DNA from 4 places in the Streptomyces sp. NPDC001515 genome. Region 1 is predicted to be linked to each of the others. Evidence: riboswitches for the same ligand, from Rfam matches in the RefSeq annotation. Region 1 holds a riboswitch; each other region holds the start of a gene.

The links. Region 1 has a riboswitch for cyclic di-AMP ahead of ACWCXC_RS29360 (M23 family metallopeptidase). Riboswitches for the same ligand answer to the same signal wherever they lie in the genome.
Region 2: linked by a shared signal. The riboswitch ahead of ACWCXC_RS06775 (transglycosylase family protein) and the one ahead of ACWCXC_RS29360 (M23 family metallopeptidase) in region 1 are both predicted to bind cyclic di-AMP.
Region 3: linked by a shared signal. The riboswitch ahead of ACWCXC_RS13420 (M23 family metallopeptidase) and the one ahead of ACWCXC_RS29360 (M23 family metallopeptidase) in region 1 are both predicted to bind cyclic di-AMP.
Region 4: linked by a shared signal. The riboswitch ahead of ACWCXC_RS28120 (M23 family metallopeptidase) and the one ahead of ACWCXC_RS29360 (M23 family metallopeptidase) in region 1 are both predicted to bind cyclic di-AMP.

The regions. Positions count from the first base shown of each region.
Region 1 is NZ_JBSFHN010000033.1:86,240-90,556, forward strand. It holds gene ACWCXC_RS29350 (STM4011 family radical SAM protein) at 1-536, shown strand, start outside; gene ACWCXC_RS29355 (SGNH/GDSL hydrolase family protein) at 552-1,376, opposite strand; gene ACWCXC_RS29360 (M23 family metallopeptidase) at 1,563-2,492, opposite strand; cyclic di-AMP (ydaO/yuaA leader) riboswitch at 2,496-2,650, opposite strand; gene ACWCXC_RS29365 (tyrosine-protein phosphatase) at 3,151-3,963, shown strand; gene ACWCXC_RS29370 (DUF6126 family protein) at 4,006-4,182, opposite strand; gene ACWCXC_RS29375 (helix-turn-helix domain-containing protein) at 4,229-4,317, opposite strand, start outside.
Region 2 is NZ_JBSFHN010000004.1:43,190-47,506, forward strand. It holds gene eno (phosphopyruvate hydratase) at 1-813, opposite strand, end outside; gene ACWCXC_RS06775 (transglycosylase family protein) at 1,101-1,844, opposite strand; cyclic di-AMP (ydaO/yuaA leader) riboswitch at 1,849-2,017, opposite strand; gene ACWCXC_RS06780 (transglycosylase family protein) at 2,319-3,293, opposite strand; gene ACWCXC_RS06785 (cytochrome P450 family protein) at 3,407-4,317, opposite strand, start outside.
Region 3 is NZ_JBSFHN010000010.1:103,781-108,097, forward strand. It holds gene ACWCXC_RS13405 (bifunctional acetate--CoA ligase family protein/GNAT family N-acetyltransferase) at 1-85, opposite strand, end outside; gene ACWCXC_RS13410 (HPr family phosphocarrier protein) at 259-540, shown strand; gene ACWCXC_RS13415 (GntR family transcriptional regulator) at 742-1,428, opposite strand; gene ACWCXC_RS13420 (M23 family metallopeptidase) at 1,650-2,483, opposite strand; cyclic di-AMP (ydaO/yuaA leader) riboswitch at 2,497-2,666, opposite strand; gene ACWCXC_RS13425 (M16 family metallopeptidase) at 2,897-4,279, opposite strand; gene ACWCXC_RS13430 (M16 family metallopeptidase) at 4,306-4,317, opposite strand, start outside.
Region 4 is NZ_JBSFHN010000031.1:22,661-26,977, reverse strand. It holds gene ACWCXC_RS28135 (hypothetical protein) at 1-66, opposite strand, end outside; tRNA gene ACWCXC_RS28130 (tRNA-Met) at 511-584, shown strand; gene ACWCXC_RS28125 (PP2C family protein-serine/threonine phosphatase) at 774-1,976, shown strand; cyclic di-AMP (ydaO/yuaA leader) riboswitch at 2,192-2,347, shown strand; gene ACWCXC_RS28120 (M23 family metallopeptidase) at 2,359-3,483, shown strand; gene ACWCXC_RS28115 (aldo/keto reductase) at 3,707-4,317, shown strand, end outside.

The DNA.
Region 1 (4,317 bases):
TCCTGGGCCGCTGCGAGGAGCTGCGGGCCCTGGGGGTCCGGTACAGCGTGGGCGTGGTGGGGCTCGACGAGCACCTGGCCGAGGCGCGGCGGCTGCGCGCGGCGCTGCCCGAGGAGGTCTACCTCTGGATCAACGCCGCCGAGGGCGTGAGCTACACGGACGAGGAGGCCGGGCGGTGGACGGAGATCGACCCGCTGTTCCCCTACAGCCGTCATCCGCACCGCTCGGCCGGGCTGCCCTGCCGGACGGGTGAGTCGGTGATCTCGGTCGACGGCGACGGGACGGTGCGCCGCTGCCACTTCGTCCGCGCGGAGCTGGGCAATCTGTACGACGGGAGCTACCGGGCGGCGCTGCGGCCCCGGGCCTGTCCGCAGGCGGTGTGCGACTGCCACATCGGGTACGTCCATCTGGAGACGCTGCCCCTGTACGACGTCTTCGCGGGCGGGGTGCTGGAGCGCGTACCGGCGGTGCCGGTGTCCCGGCTGCTGCCGCTGTCCCCCGTCCCCCCGGCCGGGGTGCCGGCCCTGGGCGACTGAGGACAGCGGGGCCGGTCAGAGCGGCAGCAGATCGGGGCGCTTGGCCTCGACGTGGTCGCCCGAGGACTCGCCGCGCAGCCGCCGGCCGATCCACGGCACGAGGTATTCGCGCGCCCAGTGGATGTCGTCGCGGCGCACTTCGAGCGTGCCGCGCGGGTCCTGCGGCGGCCACGCCTGGTCCGGGTCGGCGGGCACCTCGTAGCCGAGGACCTGGGCGGCGCGCAGGGCGACCCGGGTGTGCCCCTCGGGCGAGAGGTGGAGCCGGTCGTTGTCCCAGGCACGCCGGTCCTGGACCGAGCGCAGCGACCACAGGTCGAGCACCGGGCAGTCGTAGCGGTCGGCGATGGCCCGCACATGGGCGGTGTACGTGGCGATCTTGCCGCGCAGATGGCGCAGGACCGGCACCCCGCGGGTGTCGAAGCCGGTGGTCACCATGACGGTGCCGACCGCTCCGGTCAGATCGGCGACCGCGCGCTCGAAGCGCTCGGCCACGTCGTCCGGGTCGGTTCCCGGCCGGATGATGTCGTTGCCGCCGGCGCAGAAGCTCACCAGATCGGGGGCGAGTTCCTTGGCGCGCGGCACCTGCTCCTCGACGATCTGGTCGAGGAGGCGTCCTCGTACGGCGAGATTGGCGTAGCGGAAGTTCCCGTGGGCCGTTCCGGGGTCCGGGAGCTGGTCCGCGAGGAGGACCGCGAAGCGGTCCGCCCAGCCGACGAAGGTTCCGTCGGGGCCGGGGTCGCCGACGCCCTCGGTGAAGCTGTCGCCAATCGCCGCGTACGACTCGATGGCGCCCTGTCGTCGTCCGGCGCCCTGCTTGATGTTGTTCGAATCGTCTGCCACAAGGGCATATCCTGCACCGCCGAATGTGACCTACGCGACCGTAATAAGGGGTTGACGGGTGGTGAGATAGACCACCCGGTCAGGTTTTGGTAAAGGGGGAATAAGCAGAGGGACGGTCGCGCCGCCGCGCACCGTCCCTCTACCTATTGCCGGGTCCGGTTCACCGGCCCCGTACCGCCTGGGGAATCAGACGTTGATCCCGTGCGACGCCAGGTAGGCGATCGGGTCGATGTCCGAGCCGTACTCCGGGCCCGTGCGGACCTCGAAGTGGAGGTGCGGGCCGGTGGCGTTGCCGGTCGAGCCGGAGAGGCCGACCTGCTGGCCCGCGGTCACGGTCTGGCCCGCCGAGACGGAGAGCGAGGACATGTGGCCGTACTGGGAGTAGTGGCCGTCGGCGTGCTTGATGACGACCTGGTTGCCGTACGCGCCGCCCCAGCCGGCGGTGACGACGGTGCCGGAGGTGATGGCCTTCACGCTGGTGCCGGTGGAGACGGGGAAGTCGATGCCGGTGTGGCTGCCGCTGGACCAGTTGGAGCCGGAGGCGCGGTAGGCGGTGGTGTGGTTGCCCGGGACCGGGTGGACATAACCGGAGCCGTTGCTCTGGGCGGCCGGGGCGGTGCTCTCCTGGGCGTCCGAGGAGCCGGAGGAGGCCGGGGCGGAGGCGGCGGGGGCCTTGGACTCGGCGGCGGCCGGGGCCTTCGCGGCGGGAGCCTTCGCGGTGGCGGACGCGCCGGCGGAGTGGCCCCAGCTCTTCGCACCGAGGGTCAGCTTCATGCCCGGGAAGATCAGGCTCGGGTTCTCGCCGACGACCTCGCGGTTGTCCTGGTACAGCTTCTGCCAGCCGCCCTTGACGTGGTGCTCGGCGGCGATCTTCGAGAGGTAGTCGCCGGAGACGACGGAGTACGTGGTGGCGCCGGCCTGCTGGGCGGCGGCCGGCTTGGCCGGGGTGGCGTGCGCGGCGACGGTCTTCGCGGCGGGAGCGGTCTGCTCCGCGGCGTTGGCACCGGTGGCACCGAGGAGCGGGAGCGCGATGACGGCTCCGCCGGCGCTGGCCACGACGACGCCGCGGGCGATGGTGCTGGACTTGGGACGGCGGTGCTTACCCGACATGGGCATGAAGGATTTCCTCTCCGGCGCCTGCGAGGTGAGCTGTCGGGTTCGGACTGGAGATGTCCGGTCGCGGCGGGCGCGACTTCACCCCGAGCCGTCCGGAATTCCGGACGGCGGCCTACCTGGTTCCCCCGCTCCTGCCACGCGGTGAGTGAGTGCGAATTCCGGTCGGCGGCAGGATTAGGCGGTCCGTCCGGATTGACATGGAACGTAAGCGAGCCGGGACGGCGGAAACAAGCCATCGCTTGCGCGGCGGATTCCCCGCCCGAATCCCGGCGCGGAATTCCGGTCACCCTCCGTGGATTACGGATCTTGGCTTTCCGCGAGGCGTCGGGGAATACCCCACGGGCGCGTCACCACACACCGTCACGGATATGATCCCGCTCACGAGGGCCGGACCATCTCCCGTGCAATCAGGGCACGTTCGACCATATGCACCAAATCGGACATGTCATGGCCACCGCCCCCGTCCGGGGCCCCCTGGCGCGCGACCGGGGCTCCGGGACGGCCCGCGCGGCGGCTTCGGGAAGCCGCGACGAGCGCCGGGAGAAGGCCGGAGGAGAAGGCCGGAGCCGAGATGATTGCCCGACGAAACAATGTCGTATCGTCACGGAAGTGAACGCTCCGGCGACCCGCGCCGGCGACCGAGCCTCCAGGAGTGAACGTGACGCAGCAGCTGCCGCAGACCCCGCCGACGGAGCCCGAGCTGACCGGGGTCCGCAACTTCCGCGACGTGGGCGGGCTCCCCACCACCGACGGGCGCAGGGTGCGTTTCGGGCGGCTCTACCGCAGCGGCCACCTGGCGAACGCCACCCCCGAGGACGCCGCCTTCCTCTCGGGCCTCGGCCTGCACACGGTCTTCGACTTCCGCAACGGCGCCGACCACAAGCTCGACGGGCTGGACGTGGAACTGCCGGGCGTGCGCAATGTGAGCATCCCGCTCAGCGACCCCGCCGACGGGGCCGAGTTCTGGCGGATGGTCCGCGACGGCGACATGGCGGAACTGCGGTCGATCCTGGCCGACGGCAAGGGCACCGACCGCATGATCGCCTCGTACCGCCGGATCATCCTGGAGCGCACCGCCGAGCACAGCCGGGTCCTGCACGCCCTGGCCGAGGACAGCGTTCCGGCGCTGATGCACTGCGCGGCCGGCAAGGACCGGGCGGGGCTCTCGATCGCCGTGGCCCTGCTCGCGGTCGGCGTCGAGCGCGACGCCATCGAGGCCGACTACCTCAAGTCCAACGACGCCCACCGCCGCTACCGGGTCCGCCGCAGCGACACCTCCCCCGCCGGAATGTCGCCCGAGGTGATGGAACTGCTCAATCCGCTCTTCGGGGCCCACCGCGACTACCTCGCCGCGGCCTTCGACACGATCGACTCCACCTGGGGCGGCACCGACCGCTACCTCGCGGACGGGCTGAAGCTCGCTCCGCGGACGCGCGAGCGGCTGCGCGAGCGGCTGCTCGACGGGATCTGATCCCGGCCACGGCGCCCCCGCCCGGCGGGGGCGCCCCGTTCGCTACTGGTTGTGCATCCCCACGGCGAACAGCAGATAGAGAAAGCCCGCGATGACGTGCCCGGCCACCAGGTAGGCGAAGAGCCTGATGACGAGCCCCCGGGGCATCTTCTTCTCCTGCGGGTCGCCGCTCCTGCTCCGCGCCGGGGTGAGCGGGTCGTAGTTCTCGGAATCCGACATGACGGTTCCTCTCTGCCGGCCCGGGGGCCGGTGGCGGGGCGGTGCCTCAGGCACGGTGGACGCCGCCGCCGAGACACAGCTCGGCGGCGGGGCTCTGCAGCAGGGTGTGGACGAAGAGCAGTTCGGCGCCCTCAC
Region 2 (4,317 bases), on a different contig from region 1:
CTCGTAGTACTCGGTCATCTCGGCGGCCGAGCGGGACTTGCCCTCGAACTCGTACTTCCCGTCCTTGTAGAACTCCGAGGCGGCGACGTCGAGCGCGAGCGCGATGTCCTTGCCCGGGGCGTAGCCGGCCTCCTTGATGGCCTCGACGATGAGGTCGAGGGCGGCGCGGTTGGACTCCAGGTTCGGCGCGAAGCCGCCCTCGTCGCCGAGACCGGTGGACAGGCCCTTGGTCTTCAGGACCTTCTTCAGGGTGTGGTAGACCTCGGCACCCCAGCGCAGCGCCTCGGAGAAGGACTCCGCGCCGATCGGGGCGATCATGAACTCCTGGATGTCCACGTTGGAGTCCGCGTGCGAACCGCCGTTGAGGATGTTCATCATCGGAACGGGCAGCAGGTGCGCGTTCGGGCCGCCGAGGTAGCGGAAGAGCGGCAGGTCCGAGGCCTCGGAGGCGGCGTGGGCCACGGCGAGCGAGACGCCGAGGATGGCGTTGGCGCCGAGCGAGCCCTTGTTCTCGGTGGCGTCCAGGTCGAACATCGCCTGGTCGATCAGGCGCTGCTCGGTGGCGTCGTAGCCGACGAGCTCCGGGCCGATCTGCTCGATGACGGCGAGGACGGCCTTCTCGACGCCCTTGCCCTGGTAGCGGTTGGGGTCTCCGTCACGAAGCTCGATGGCCTCGAAGGCACCGGTGGAGGCGCCGGACGGAACGGCGGCACGGCCGGTGGAGCCGTCGTCGAGGCCGACCTCGACCTCGACCGTGGGGTTTCCGCGGGAGTCGAGGATTTCCCGGGCTACGACGACGTCGATGGACGGCACGAGGCATCTCCTTCTGGGATATGACGCTTGGGGTGCGGGGCCACGTGGGCCTTGCGACACGAGCCTAACCGGCCCGGCGGCCTGCGTCGGCCGACCGCCCGACCCCTGGGACGAAAAAGGACCCAAGCGCGGGCACAGCGGGATGAAAGGGAAGAAATCTACTGACGGGTAACGACAACAGTTGAACGGTCCCCGGCCCGAACGAGCGGACCCCGGCCCGGCGCGCACGGGGGGAGGGTGCGCACCGGGCCGGGGTGTCCGGAGCCGTCGACGAGGAGGGGTCGCGACTACTTCGTCAGGTGGAGCTGCTGACCCGGGTAGATCAGGTCGGCGTCCTTGACGATGTCCTTGTTCAGCTCGAAGAGGCGCTGCCAGCCGCCCTCGACGCCGTGGTCGGCGGCGATCTTGCTCAGCGAGTCGCCGGTGACGACCTTGTACTCGCCGTCGCCCTTGGCGACCTTCGCGCCGGTCGGGGTGGTCACGGTCTTCGCGGCCTTCTTCGGCTCGCTCTTCGCCGGGGCGGGGGTGCGCTCCGAGCGGTTGGTGGCCGGGGCCTCGGTGCGCTCGGCCTGCTTCTGCGGCGCGGCCTCCTGCTTGGGGGCCTGCTCCGTCGTGGCGGCGGAGGAGCCGGTGTCGACGCCCGGGTCGACGCCGTCGTTGGTCAGGTTGCCGGCGCCGGCGCAGGCCCAGGCGCCCGGACCCTGGAGGGCGAGCAGCTTCTCGGCGGTGGCGATCTGCTGGGCCTTGGTGGCCAGGTCGGCGCGGGGGGCGTACTGGGTACCGCCGGCGGCGGCCCAGCTGGACTGGGAGAACTGGAGGCCGCCGTAGTAGCCGTTGCCGGTGTTGATGGACCAGTTGCCACCGGACTCGCACTGGGCGACGGCGTCCCACGTGGCCACCGAGGCGGCGGAGGCGCCGGTCGCGCCCATCAGCGGAACGGCGACGGCGGCACCGGCGACGCCGGCGAGCGTGGCGATCCGGACGGCCTTGGAGGGGCGGCGGTGCTTGTTGGCCTTGCGGTTGAGCAGCATCGAGACTTCTCCTCACCGACGCCTGCGAGGTGAGCTGTCGGGTTCGGGCCTGTGAGTTGCCCGGTCGCACGTCCTAGCACGCGACTTCACCCCAAGCCGGTCCCGGCGTCCTTCGACGTCCGGGTCCGGCGCCTACCTGGGTCCCCCGCTCCTGCCTACGGCGCTTTCGCGTCTGTTCCCTTCGACCGACGGCAGGATTCGGCGTGACGGTCGACGGGGCCCGCGGTGCGAGCGGTTCAGACCGTAAACACACCCAACCCCGACATTCAAAGAAGGACATACCGGAAAAACATCCCGTACTTGCATCTGACAAACCCACATTTGCGCAGGTCGGAACGGATGCGACGGGACCTCCCGGACACAACACGCCAGTTCACGCAAAGAGACCTATGTCTCACTTGGTCGAAAGTGGGACATAGGCCTCTGAACTACCCCGGAATCCGGGGCATTTTCAGCCGGTGATCCGGGCCGGACTCACCCGGTCGGCGCACCCAGGTCAAGGCTCTGGCCAGGCAGGATCAGGTCCGGGTCGGAGCCGATCTCGTCCTTGTTGGTCTCGTAGAGCGCCGTCCAGCCGCCGGGCAGCTTCTGCGCCTGGGCGATCGCCCACAGGTTGTCGCCGGGCCGGACGGTGTACGCGCCGTCGGCGGCCGGGTCCCCCGCGTCGCGCGCCCCGGACTCGCCGCGCGAGGCGTGCCGCCCCGCGTCGCGGTCCTCGCGGCCGGACTGCCGGGTCTCCTCGGGTGCGGGGGCGCCCCGGTGCTTGCCGCCCCGGTCGGCGCTCCCGGCCCGCCGCTCGTCGCCCGGCGCGGCGTCGGAGGCGTCCGCCCCCGAGGCGTCCCGCGCGTCCCCGGCCGAGGGCGTGGAGGCGGAGGGAGAGGCGTCCGGCTTGGCGTGCTTGCCGCGCGAGGCGTCCGCGCCCCGCTCGTCCGCGCCGCCCTTCGCGTCCCCGGCGTCCTTGCCGTCCGCGGTCGCGTCGTCCGGGGCCCCGGCCTCCGCCGAGGGGTCGGCGGACGGATCGGCGGAGGGCTCGTCGGACGGCACGCCGCCCGGGTCCACCCCCGGCAGCCCGGCGTCCGTCGCGAGCCCGGAGATCACCGCGCAGCTGGGCCACGCCATCGGCCCCCGGTCGGCCAGCACCTTCTCGGCGACGGCGATCTGCTGCGAGCGGCTGGCGAGGTCGGCGCGCTCGGCGTAGGACTCGCCGCCGTACGCCTTCCACAGCTCCGGGGAGAACTGGAGGCCGCCGTAGGAGCCGTTGCCGAGGTCGGCGCTCCACATCCCGCCGCTCTCGCACTCGGCCACCCGGTCCCAGGTCGAGGCGTCCGCCGCGTGGGCGCCCGCGGCGCCGAGCAGCGGGATCGCGAGGGCCGAGCCGGTCACGCCTGCGGCGACGACGATGGCGGGAGCCTGTCGGGGACGACGGTGCCTGCCGTTCGCGGAGCCCATGGGGATGCCTTCCGTGTGACGGGTGGGTCGAACGGTGAACCTAGCGGGACTCGAACGGATGTCACAAGTCGATGCAGCGCAGATCACGCCGACATCACAGAGTTGACAGAAAGTCACCTTCCGCCCGTGCCCGCTTCCGGACCGAACTCGACCGGAAGGGTGCGCAGTCCGCGCATGATCAGCCCACCGCGCCAGCGCAAATCGGCCGATTCCCCGGCAAGCCGGAGGTCCGGAAGACGTTTCAGCAGGGTGGCGAGGGCCGTCTGGCCCTCCAGCCGGGCGAGCGGGGCCCCGAGGCAGTAGTGGATGCCGTGTCCGTATCCCAGGTGCGGGTTGTCACGCCGTGCGAGGTCCAGCGTGTCCGGACCCGCGAAGCGCTCCGGGTCCCGGTCGGCGGCGGCCAGCACCACGAGCACCGGATCGCCCTCGGCCACCCGCTGCCCGCCGATGGTCAGCGCCTCGGTGGCGTACCGCCAGGTCGCCAGCTCCACCGGCCCGTCGTACCGCAGCAGTTCCTCGATCCCGGTCGCCAGCAGCTCCGTCTCCCCCGCCTCCAGCGAACGCTGGAGGCGGGAGCGCTGCTCCGGATGGCCGAGCAGGGTGTGGACCCCGTTCCCGATCAGGTTCACGGTCGTCTCGAAACCCGCGAACAGCAGGATGAAGGCCATCGCGGCGGCCTCGTTCTCCGTCAGGTGCTCGCCGTGGTCGCTCGCCCGGATGAGCCCCGAGATCAGATCGTCGCCCGGGTCCTCGCGCTTGCGGTGGATCAGTTCCAGGAGGTAGTTCCGCATCTTCTTCACGGAGCGCGCCACCCCGCCGCGCGGGCCGCCGCCGTGGCGGATCATCATCCCCGCCCAGTCCCGGAAGTCGTCCTGGTCCTCGCCCGGCACCCCGAGCAGATCGCAGATGGCGTAGATGGGGAGCGGGAAGGCGAACTCGTGGATGAGGTCCGCTTCCCCCTTCGCGGCGAAGCCGTCGATCAGCCGGTCCGTCAGCTCCTGGACGCGGGGCGCGAACGCGGCGA
Region 3 (4,317 bases), on a different contig from region 1:
CCGTGCCCCCGTCGCGGAGCACCACGTCCGCCTCCCAGTGATCGGGGTAGGCGTGCTGCGGACTCTGCTCCGGAGAGGGCTGCATGGGCCAAGCCTACGGCGCCGCCACCGGTCGCGTGGGGGACGGGGCCGGGGCAGTCTGGGGTGGCCGGGCGGCGGTGGCGCACCCGTGGGGGTGCGCGGCGCGGTCCGGCCGGAGCACCGCGCACTGCATGAGAGACTGGTCTAGACAACCATTGATTCGTGAAGGGCAGAACCATGGCTGAGCGCCGCGTCAACGTCGGTTGGGCCGAGGGCCTGCACGCCCGCCCCGCTTCCATCTTCGTCCGTGCCGCCACGGCCTCCGGCATCCCCGTGACGATCGCCAAGGCCGACGGCAACCCGGTCAACGCCGCCTCGATGCTCGCCGTGCTCGGGCTCGGCGCGCAGGGCGGCGAGGAGATCGTCCTGGCGTCCGACGCGGAGAACGCCGACGCCGCTCTGGACCGTCTCTCCAAGCTGGTCGCCGAGGGACTGGACGAGCTCCCCGAGACCGTCTGACCCGGACCGGCCGCACGCGCCGGATGGTTCCGCGCCGAAACCGCGCCTCCCCCGACCGGGCGGCGCGGTTTCCGCATTCCCGGGACGCGGCACCACCGTATTCCCGTCGGAAACATCGACGACGGGGCCCGGAAAGAGAAATGCGGGCAGCGGGAATAGCACCCGTCCCAATTCCTCTCCCCTTTGTCTACGGCGTCTTTATTACGAACGACCGCTCGGGGTGTGTACGGGATGTTGCGCATTCCTCACCTTCCCCGCCGGGACGGGGCGGCGCAGCCGGTGCGCGGCCCCGGCCCGCTCGGCGTGCTGGGCGGTCAGGGCCCTGGCCCGTTCGGCGTCGCCGCGCGCCACGGCGTCCACGATCGCCCCGTACTCGGCCCAGGCGTCGGCCGGCCGGGACGGCGGGTCGACCGTGTACATCCAGGCGATCTTGTGGCGCAGCTGGGTGAGCAGGGCGATGAGGCCCGGACTGCCGGAGGCCTGGGCGAGCGTCTCGTGGAACCAGGTGCCCAGGGACCGCAGATCCTCGCCCTCACCGCGCCTGGCCCGCTCCTGACCGAGCCTGACCAGGCCCCGGAGCACCTTCAGATGCGCCTCGGTACGGCGCCGCGCGGCACGGGCCGCGCCCAGCGGCTCCAGCAGCGTCCGCATCTCCAGGAGGTCGACGGCCTCCTGCTCGGTGGGCTCGGCGACACAGGCCCCGGCGTGTCTGCGGGTGACCACGAACCCCTCCGACTCCAGGGTGCGCAGCGCCTCGCGCACCGGGACGCGGGAGACCCCGTACCGGCGTGCCAGCACCTCCTCGGTCAGCCGGCTGCCGCGCTCGAAGACACCCGAGACAATGTCTTCACGAATGGCCGTGCATACCGAATGCGCCGGAATACGCATGTCCGAACCCCCGCCCTCATCCCCGCGGATCGCGGCCGATCGACACCTGTCCCGCGACTCTATGACAATGCGGTCGCATTTCCGATGCCGGGAGTTCATTCATGAATATCTTTTGGCCCCGGTCCTCGGCGGCGAGGGGGTGACCCCCACGCGCCACCACCCCTCCCGGAGATGCCGAAGCCCCGGCGGTGCGCGCCGGGGCCTTCGGGGCGTCGCGGGTCTCAGAGGGAGACGCCGTGGGCCCGGAGGTAGGCGATCGGGTCCATGTCGGAGCCGTACGAGGGCGTGGTGCGCGCCTCGAAGTGGAGGTGCGGGCCGGTCGAGTTGCCGGTGGAGCCGGAGAGCCCGATCCGCTGCCCGGCGGCGACGCCCTGGCCGACGGAGACACCGATCGAGGACAGATGGCCGTACTGGGTGTACGTGCCGTCGCTCATCCGCAGCACGATGTTGTTCCCGTACGCGCCGCCCCAGCCGGCCTCGACGACCGTGCCGGCGCCGACGGCGACGACGGGGCTGCCGGAGGCGGCGTGGAAGTCGATGCCGGAGTGGCTGCCGGAGGACCAGAGGGAACTGCTCGACTTGTAGCCGGTGGAGACGTACGTGCCGGCGACGGGGAGCCGGTACGCGCCGAGGCGGGCGCGCTCGGCGGAGCGGGCGGCGCGGGCTGCGGTCTCGCGGGCCTCCTCGGCGCGGGCCTCGGCGGCGGCGCGGGCCTTCTTCCTCGCCTCGGCCCGGGCCTGGGCCTTCTTCTTCGCCTCGGCCTTCTTCTGGGCGGCCGCCTCGGCCTTCGCCCGCTTCTCGGCGGCGGCCTCGGCCTGGCGCCGCTGCGCCTGGGCCTGGGCGTCGACGCGGTCGGCGAGGTCCCGCTCGATGGCGATGACCTGGGTGAGGCCGGTGTCGGTGACGGGGGTCTCGGCGTCGGCGGCGACCGACGGGGAGGCCAGTGCGCCGACGACGCCGGTGGTGGCGAGGGTCGCGATGCCGACGGTCTTCGCGCCGGCGCGGCTCAGACGGCCCGGGGCACGGTGCTTCCCGGAGGCACGGGTGAACGCCATGGAGTGGCTGGTCCTTTCCTTCCTTCTCGCCTACCGGGTTAGCTGACGGGTTCGGAGCAGGAAGGTCTCCTACGGATGCCGCGGCCCGGGTCCGGGGGCGCCGGCGTCCGATTCACCCCAGGGACTGCGTGGGTCCCCGGCTCCCCGGGCTCGCGCCTGACGGGGACTCGGCGATGGCTGCCCGGTACGTCACGGATGCGGCATACGGGTGCGGACAGCGGAGCCGACGCTAAGCGGCGGCGCGGACGCGGACCAAACGGACAGCCGCTTTTGTCGCACATCCCACAGGGCAAATGTGCACCTTTCCCTTCGTGACGGACAAAAGGGATGGACCGCACGGAACTCTCTCCGCGCGATCCATCCCCCTTGGTGCCGTTACCGTTCTCCCCGGACGCGTCCGGGCCGGCCGTGCCTCAGCCCGTGACGACCGACACCTCTCCGATGCCCAGGGCCCGGACGGGCTCCGCGATCTGCGAGGCGTCCCCCACCAGCACCGTGACGAGACGGTCCACCGGGAACGCGTTCACGACGGCGGCGGTCGCCTCCACCGTGCCGGTCTCGGCGAGCCGGGCGTAGAGCGTGGCCTGGTAGTCGTCGGGCAGATGCTGCTCGACTTGGTCGGCGAGGGTGCCCGCGACGGAGGCCGCCGTCTCGAACTTCAGCGGGGCGACCCCCACGAGGTTCTGCACGGCCGTCTCGCGCTCGGCGTCCGTCAGCCCCTCGGCGGCCAGCGTGCGCAGCACCTTCCACAGGTCGTCCAGCGCCGGACCGGTGGATTCCGTGTCGACCGAACCGCTGATCGCGAGCATCGCGGCGCCCGTCGCCCCGGAAGCCGAGTCCGGAGCGGTGGAGCGCAGCACCTGGGCGAAGGCCCGCACGCCGTAGGTGTAGCCCTTCTCCTCGCGCAGCACCCGGTCGAGCCGGGAGGTCAGCGTGCCGCCGAGGCAGTAGGTGCCGAGCACCTGGGCTGGCCAGACGCTGTCATGGCGGTCGGCGCCGATCCGGCCGATCAGCAGCTGCGTCTGCACAGCGCCCGGACGGTCCACGATCACCACGCGGCCGGTGTCGTCGCCGGTGATGGCCGGGGCCGGCCGGGGCTCGACGGTGTTGCCCGACCAGTCGCCGAGGGTGTCCGCGAGCAGTCCGTCCAGGTCGATGCCGGTGAGGTCACCGACGACCACGGCCGTGGCGGTGGACGGCCGGACGTGGGCGTCGTAGAAGGCGCGCACGGCCCCGGCGTCGATCCGGGCCACGGTCTCCTCGGTGCCCTGGCGGGGCCGGGACATCCGGGCGGTGGCCGGGAAGAGCTCCTTGGAGAGCTGCTTGGCGGCCCGTCGGGCGGGGTTGGCCTGCTCGTGCGGGATCTCGTCCAGCCGGTTGCCCACCAGGCGCTCGATCTCGCTGTCGGCGAAGGCGGGGGCGCGCAGCGCCTCGGCGACCAGGCCGAGTGCCTTGGGCAGCCGGGAGGCCGGGACCTCCAGGGAGACCCGGAGGCCGGGGTGGTCGGCGTGGGCGTCCAGGGTGGCGCCGCACCGCTCCAGCTCGGCCGCGAACTCCTCGGCGCTGTGCTTGTCGGTGCCCTCGGACAGGGCGCGCGCCATGATCGTGGCGACGCCGTCCAGGCCCTCGGGCTCGGCGTCCAGCGGGGCGTCGAGGAAGATCTCGACGGCGACGACCTGCTGGCCGGGGCGGTGGCAGCGCAGCACCGTGAGCCCGTTGGGCAGCGCGCCGCGCTCGGGGGCGGGGAAGGCCCAGGGGCGGGCCGTGCCCGGGGCGGGCTGCGGGTGGTACTGCATCGAAACTCCAGTCGCGGCAGCGTCGGTCACTGGTCCGC
Region 4 (4,317 bases), on a different contig from region 1:
TACGGGGGAGGAGGCCGGGGCGGCCGGGGAAGCGGGGGCGTGATCAGAGGTGAGCGGTGCGGTCATCGTCGAGGGCCCTCCAGACGGGTTGCGATGAGAGGCCGGGAGAGGCGTTCGGGCGCGATGACATGCGCGTTCGGCGGCCTGCTCGCACGGGCAGCCCACCGGACCGGGGGATGCAGCAGTTACCTTGCGGCAGAACACGTGTTCCTTGCAACACCTTCTCAGTTTCACCACCTTGACGATCCGACGGGAAAACGGTCCCCGCTGGGCCTGGAAGGAGGCCCGCATTCCGCCCGCCAAGGCCGGGTGGCGGACCGCGTGTTCGTGCGGAGCCGTGCCTACTCCCGCTGGTCCAAGGGGTGTTGGGGCTCCTGGGGTGTGTGAGGGGTGTGTGCTTCTGGGTGTGTGGTGAGGGGGTTGGTGCGGGGGTGTGCAGTGGTACGGAGGGGGCGAACGGGGCGAGTGGTCATCGGCGCCCCGGGGATGCCGTAGAGTGGTGTTCACCGACGCGGGGTGGAGCAGCTCGGTAGCTCGCTGGGCTCATAACCCAGAGGTCGCAGGTTCAAATCCTGTCCCCGCTACTGAAACATCAGGCCCGGCACGCGCACAGCGTGCCGGGCCTGATGCGTGTACGGAGCCCGGACGACCGCGCTCCTTTCCCCCATTTGCCGACGAGGACTCGCCCCGCGCCCCCGCTCGGGGAAGCCTGGAGGCTGCGGTGGCGCGGCACCGGCCGCGGCCGTGGCGGCACCGGGCAGGAGGCCAGACAGGTGGGGACGCGGGAGCAGCGGCGGGCCGGGCCGGCCGGAGGCGTGGCGGCCCGCCGGTTCGTCCGCGCGCTTCCCGCGCTGATGATCGTCGGTGGTGTGCTGTTCGACGGGCTGACCCCGCCCCGGTACACCGCGATCCCGCTGTTCGCCGCCGCTCCGCTGGTCGCCGCCCCGTTCTTCTCGCGGGCCGGCACCATTCGGACGGGCGCCGCCGCGATGCTGGCCCTGCTCCTCCTGCGGATCCCGCACGGCGACCTGCCCGGCCCGGTGAACGTCATCGAACTGCTCACCGTCCTCACCGTCTCCGTCCTCGCCGTCCTGATCAACGGAGTCGTCCGGCGGAGCAACGAGCAGCTGGCCTCCGCCCGGGTCATCGCGGAGACCGCCATGCGGGCGGTGGTGCCGATCCCGGCCGAGAGCGTCGGGGGGCTGCGGGTCGCCGCGCGGTACGAGGCGGCGCAGGCGGACGCGTACGTCGGCGGCGACCTGTTCTCGGTGACCGACACCCCGCACGGGGTGCGGCTGCTGGTCGGAGACGTGCGGGGCAAGGGGCTGGACGCGGTCGGCGCGGTGGCGGTGGCCATCGGCTGCTTCCGGGAGGCGGCCGAGCGGGAGGACGACCTGGCGGGGGTGGCGGTGCGGCTGGAGCGGGCGCTGGCCCGGGAGTCGGAGATACGCGGGGGCCTCGACGCCTCCGAGGGGTTCATCACCGCCGTCCTCGCCGAGATCCCGAAGGGGGAGGGCCGGGTGCGCATCGTCAACCGGGGCCACCCCGAGCCGCTGCTGCTGCGTGCCGACGGGGCACTGGAGGTGCTGACGCCCTCGGTGCCCGCGCTGCCCCTCGGACTGGACCTGGGGGCGTGGCCGGACCCGACCGACGTGTGGGAGCTGCCCGCCGGCGCGACCCTCCTCTTCTATACGGACGGTCTCTCCGAGGCCCGTGACCGCGCGGGGGTCTTCTACGACCCCGCCGCCCGGTTGCGGGGCCGGATCTTCCCGGGCCCCGAGGAGCTGCTGACGGCGCTGACGGAGGACGTGCGCCTGCACACGGGCGGGGAGGCGACGGACGACCTGGCGCTTCTCGCCGTCGCCCGGCCCGCCGAGGGGCAGCCCGACCGGCGTAGGACGGTGCGGATCGTCGGCAGGGGAGGCGGCGGGCAGGGAGGCGGCGGCCGGGGTCACGCGCGGGGCGACGGACCGTAACCGAGAGACCCCACTCCGCATAACATTTGACGCACAGTCAGAATCCGAAGGGTCGTCGAGGGGCGATGAACTCGCCCGATTCCACCCGGTTGTGTCCCGTAAAGTCCAGGCCAAGGACGGGAACGATCAAGGGGAACAGCTTGGAATCGAGCCCGTCTGTCTATTAACGTTCGATAACGCAGCGCGGTTGTCCAGGCCGTCGTCAGTGGCGGCACCGTGCGCGAGCGCCGAATTCCGCAAGGGAACCGGGGAACCACCTACATGGGGTGAATCGGGCATCTCTGTCTCGTCCGTCGAGGCGGAGGAACCCGTAGGAGACCTTCCTGCTCCGAACCCGTCAGCTAACCCGGTAGGCGAGAAGGAAGGAAAGGAGTGCGCCTCCGTGGCGTCCAACAAGCCTGCCCCCGAACCCTCTTCCCGGTTCGGGTACGACTACGGCAACGACTTCGCGCCCGAGCGCGGGACCGATCGGGTCGATGCCTACGCGGCCGACTTCCGCGCCGAGGAGGCCGGGTCCGAGCGGGCTTGGGAGGAGTGGAACCCCACCGAGGAGTCCGTCCGTCCCGTACGCGGCAGGCACCGCGTCGCCAAGCAGCGCAATGGTCTGGCCCGCAGCTCCACCGTCCTCGGTGTCGGTGTCATCGCGGCCGTCGGAGCGGGTGGCATGGCCACCGCCCAGAGCAAGCCGCCGGTCTCCATTTCTCTTCCCGATTCGATCGCGGACAATCTTCCGGCCGCGAAGTCGCTGCCCGGGGTGGGCGCGCTCTTCTCGTCCGACAAGGCCGAATCCCCCGAGGAGAGGGCCGAGGCGGCCATCGCCGCCGCCCCGCTGACCTCCGCGGGTGTGACCACCGCCGAGGCCGAGCAGGGCACCACCGATGCCGGTGAGGCGCTGCGCGCCCGCATCCTCCAGCAGGCCGAACAGCAGCAGGACGCCGCCGCCGCCGAGGCGAAGGCCGCCGAGGAGAAGGCCGCGGCCGAGAAGGCGGCGGCCGAGGCGAAGAAGAAGCAGGACGCCGCCGAGGCCCGGCTCGCCGCCGAGAAGAAGAAGGCGGCCGAGGAGGCGGCGAAGAAGGCGGAGGCCCTGCGGCTGGCCAAGCTCGCCGCGAGCTACGCCATCCCGACCTCCTCGTACACGATCACCTCGACCTACGGCGAGGCCGGTTCGATGTGGTCCTCCGGCTACCACACCGGCCTCGACTTCGCCGCCCCGACGGGAACCCCGATCAAGGCCATCCACACCGGCACCATCACGTCGGCCGGCTGGTCCGGGTCCTACGGCTACCGCACCGTCCTGGAGCTGGAGGACGGCACGGAGCTGTGGTTCTGCCACCAGTCGTCCATCGGCGTCAGCGTCGGCCAGAAGGTCACCACCGGGGACGTCATCGGCAACGTCGGCGCGACCGGCAACGTGACCGGCCCGCACCTCCACCTAGAGGTCCACACCGCGGACGGCACCGGCGTCGACCCCATGGCCTGGCTGAACGCCCGCGGCCTGACCGTCTGACACCTTCCCCGAGGCGTACGGCGAAACCCCGGCAGCCCTGACGCTGACCCCCCGACGTCAGGGCTGCCGGTCTGTCCGCAGAGCCGTGCCCGTACGCCCGCCCGCAGACCTGTGCCCGCACACCCGCCCCTACGCACTCCGGCCGGGCAGGGGCGTGCCCGTCGGCGGGTCTTTGTGTACCGGGCACGGAATAGCGGCCCGGGTGCGGCGGGTTGTTCTCCCCATGACTTCTCTTCGCCCCCTCGGCACCTCCGGTCTCCAGGTCTTCCCGCTCTCCCTCGGCGGCAACGTCTTCGGCTGGACGGCCGACGAGACGCAGTCCTTCGCCGTCCTCGACGCCTACACGGCGGGCGGCGGCAACTTCATCGACACCGCCGACGCCTACTCGTCCTGGATCCCCGGCAACGTGGGCGGCGAGTCGGAGACCATCATCGGCAAGTGGCTCGCCGCGCGCGGCAACCGCGCGGATGTGGTCGTGGCGACGAAGGTCGGCGCCCACCCCGACTACAAAGGCCTCTCCGCCGCCACCATCAAGGCCGGTGCCGAGGAGTCGTTGCGCCGGCTCGGCACCGACCACATCGACCTCTACTACACGCACTTCGACGACGAGACCGTCCCGGTCGAGGAGATCATCACCGCGCTCGACCAGTTGGTGAAGGAGGGCAAGGTCCGCGAGATCGCCGCCTCCAACATCAGCCCGGAACGGCTGCGCGCCTCGCTGGAGTTCTCCGAGCGCGAGGGACTCGCCCGCTACGTGGCCCTCCAGCCGCACTACAACCTCGTCTCCCGCGACACCTACGAGGGCGAACTCCAGGAGACCGCCGCCCGCGCCGG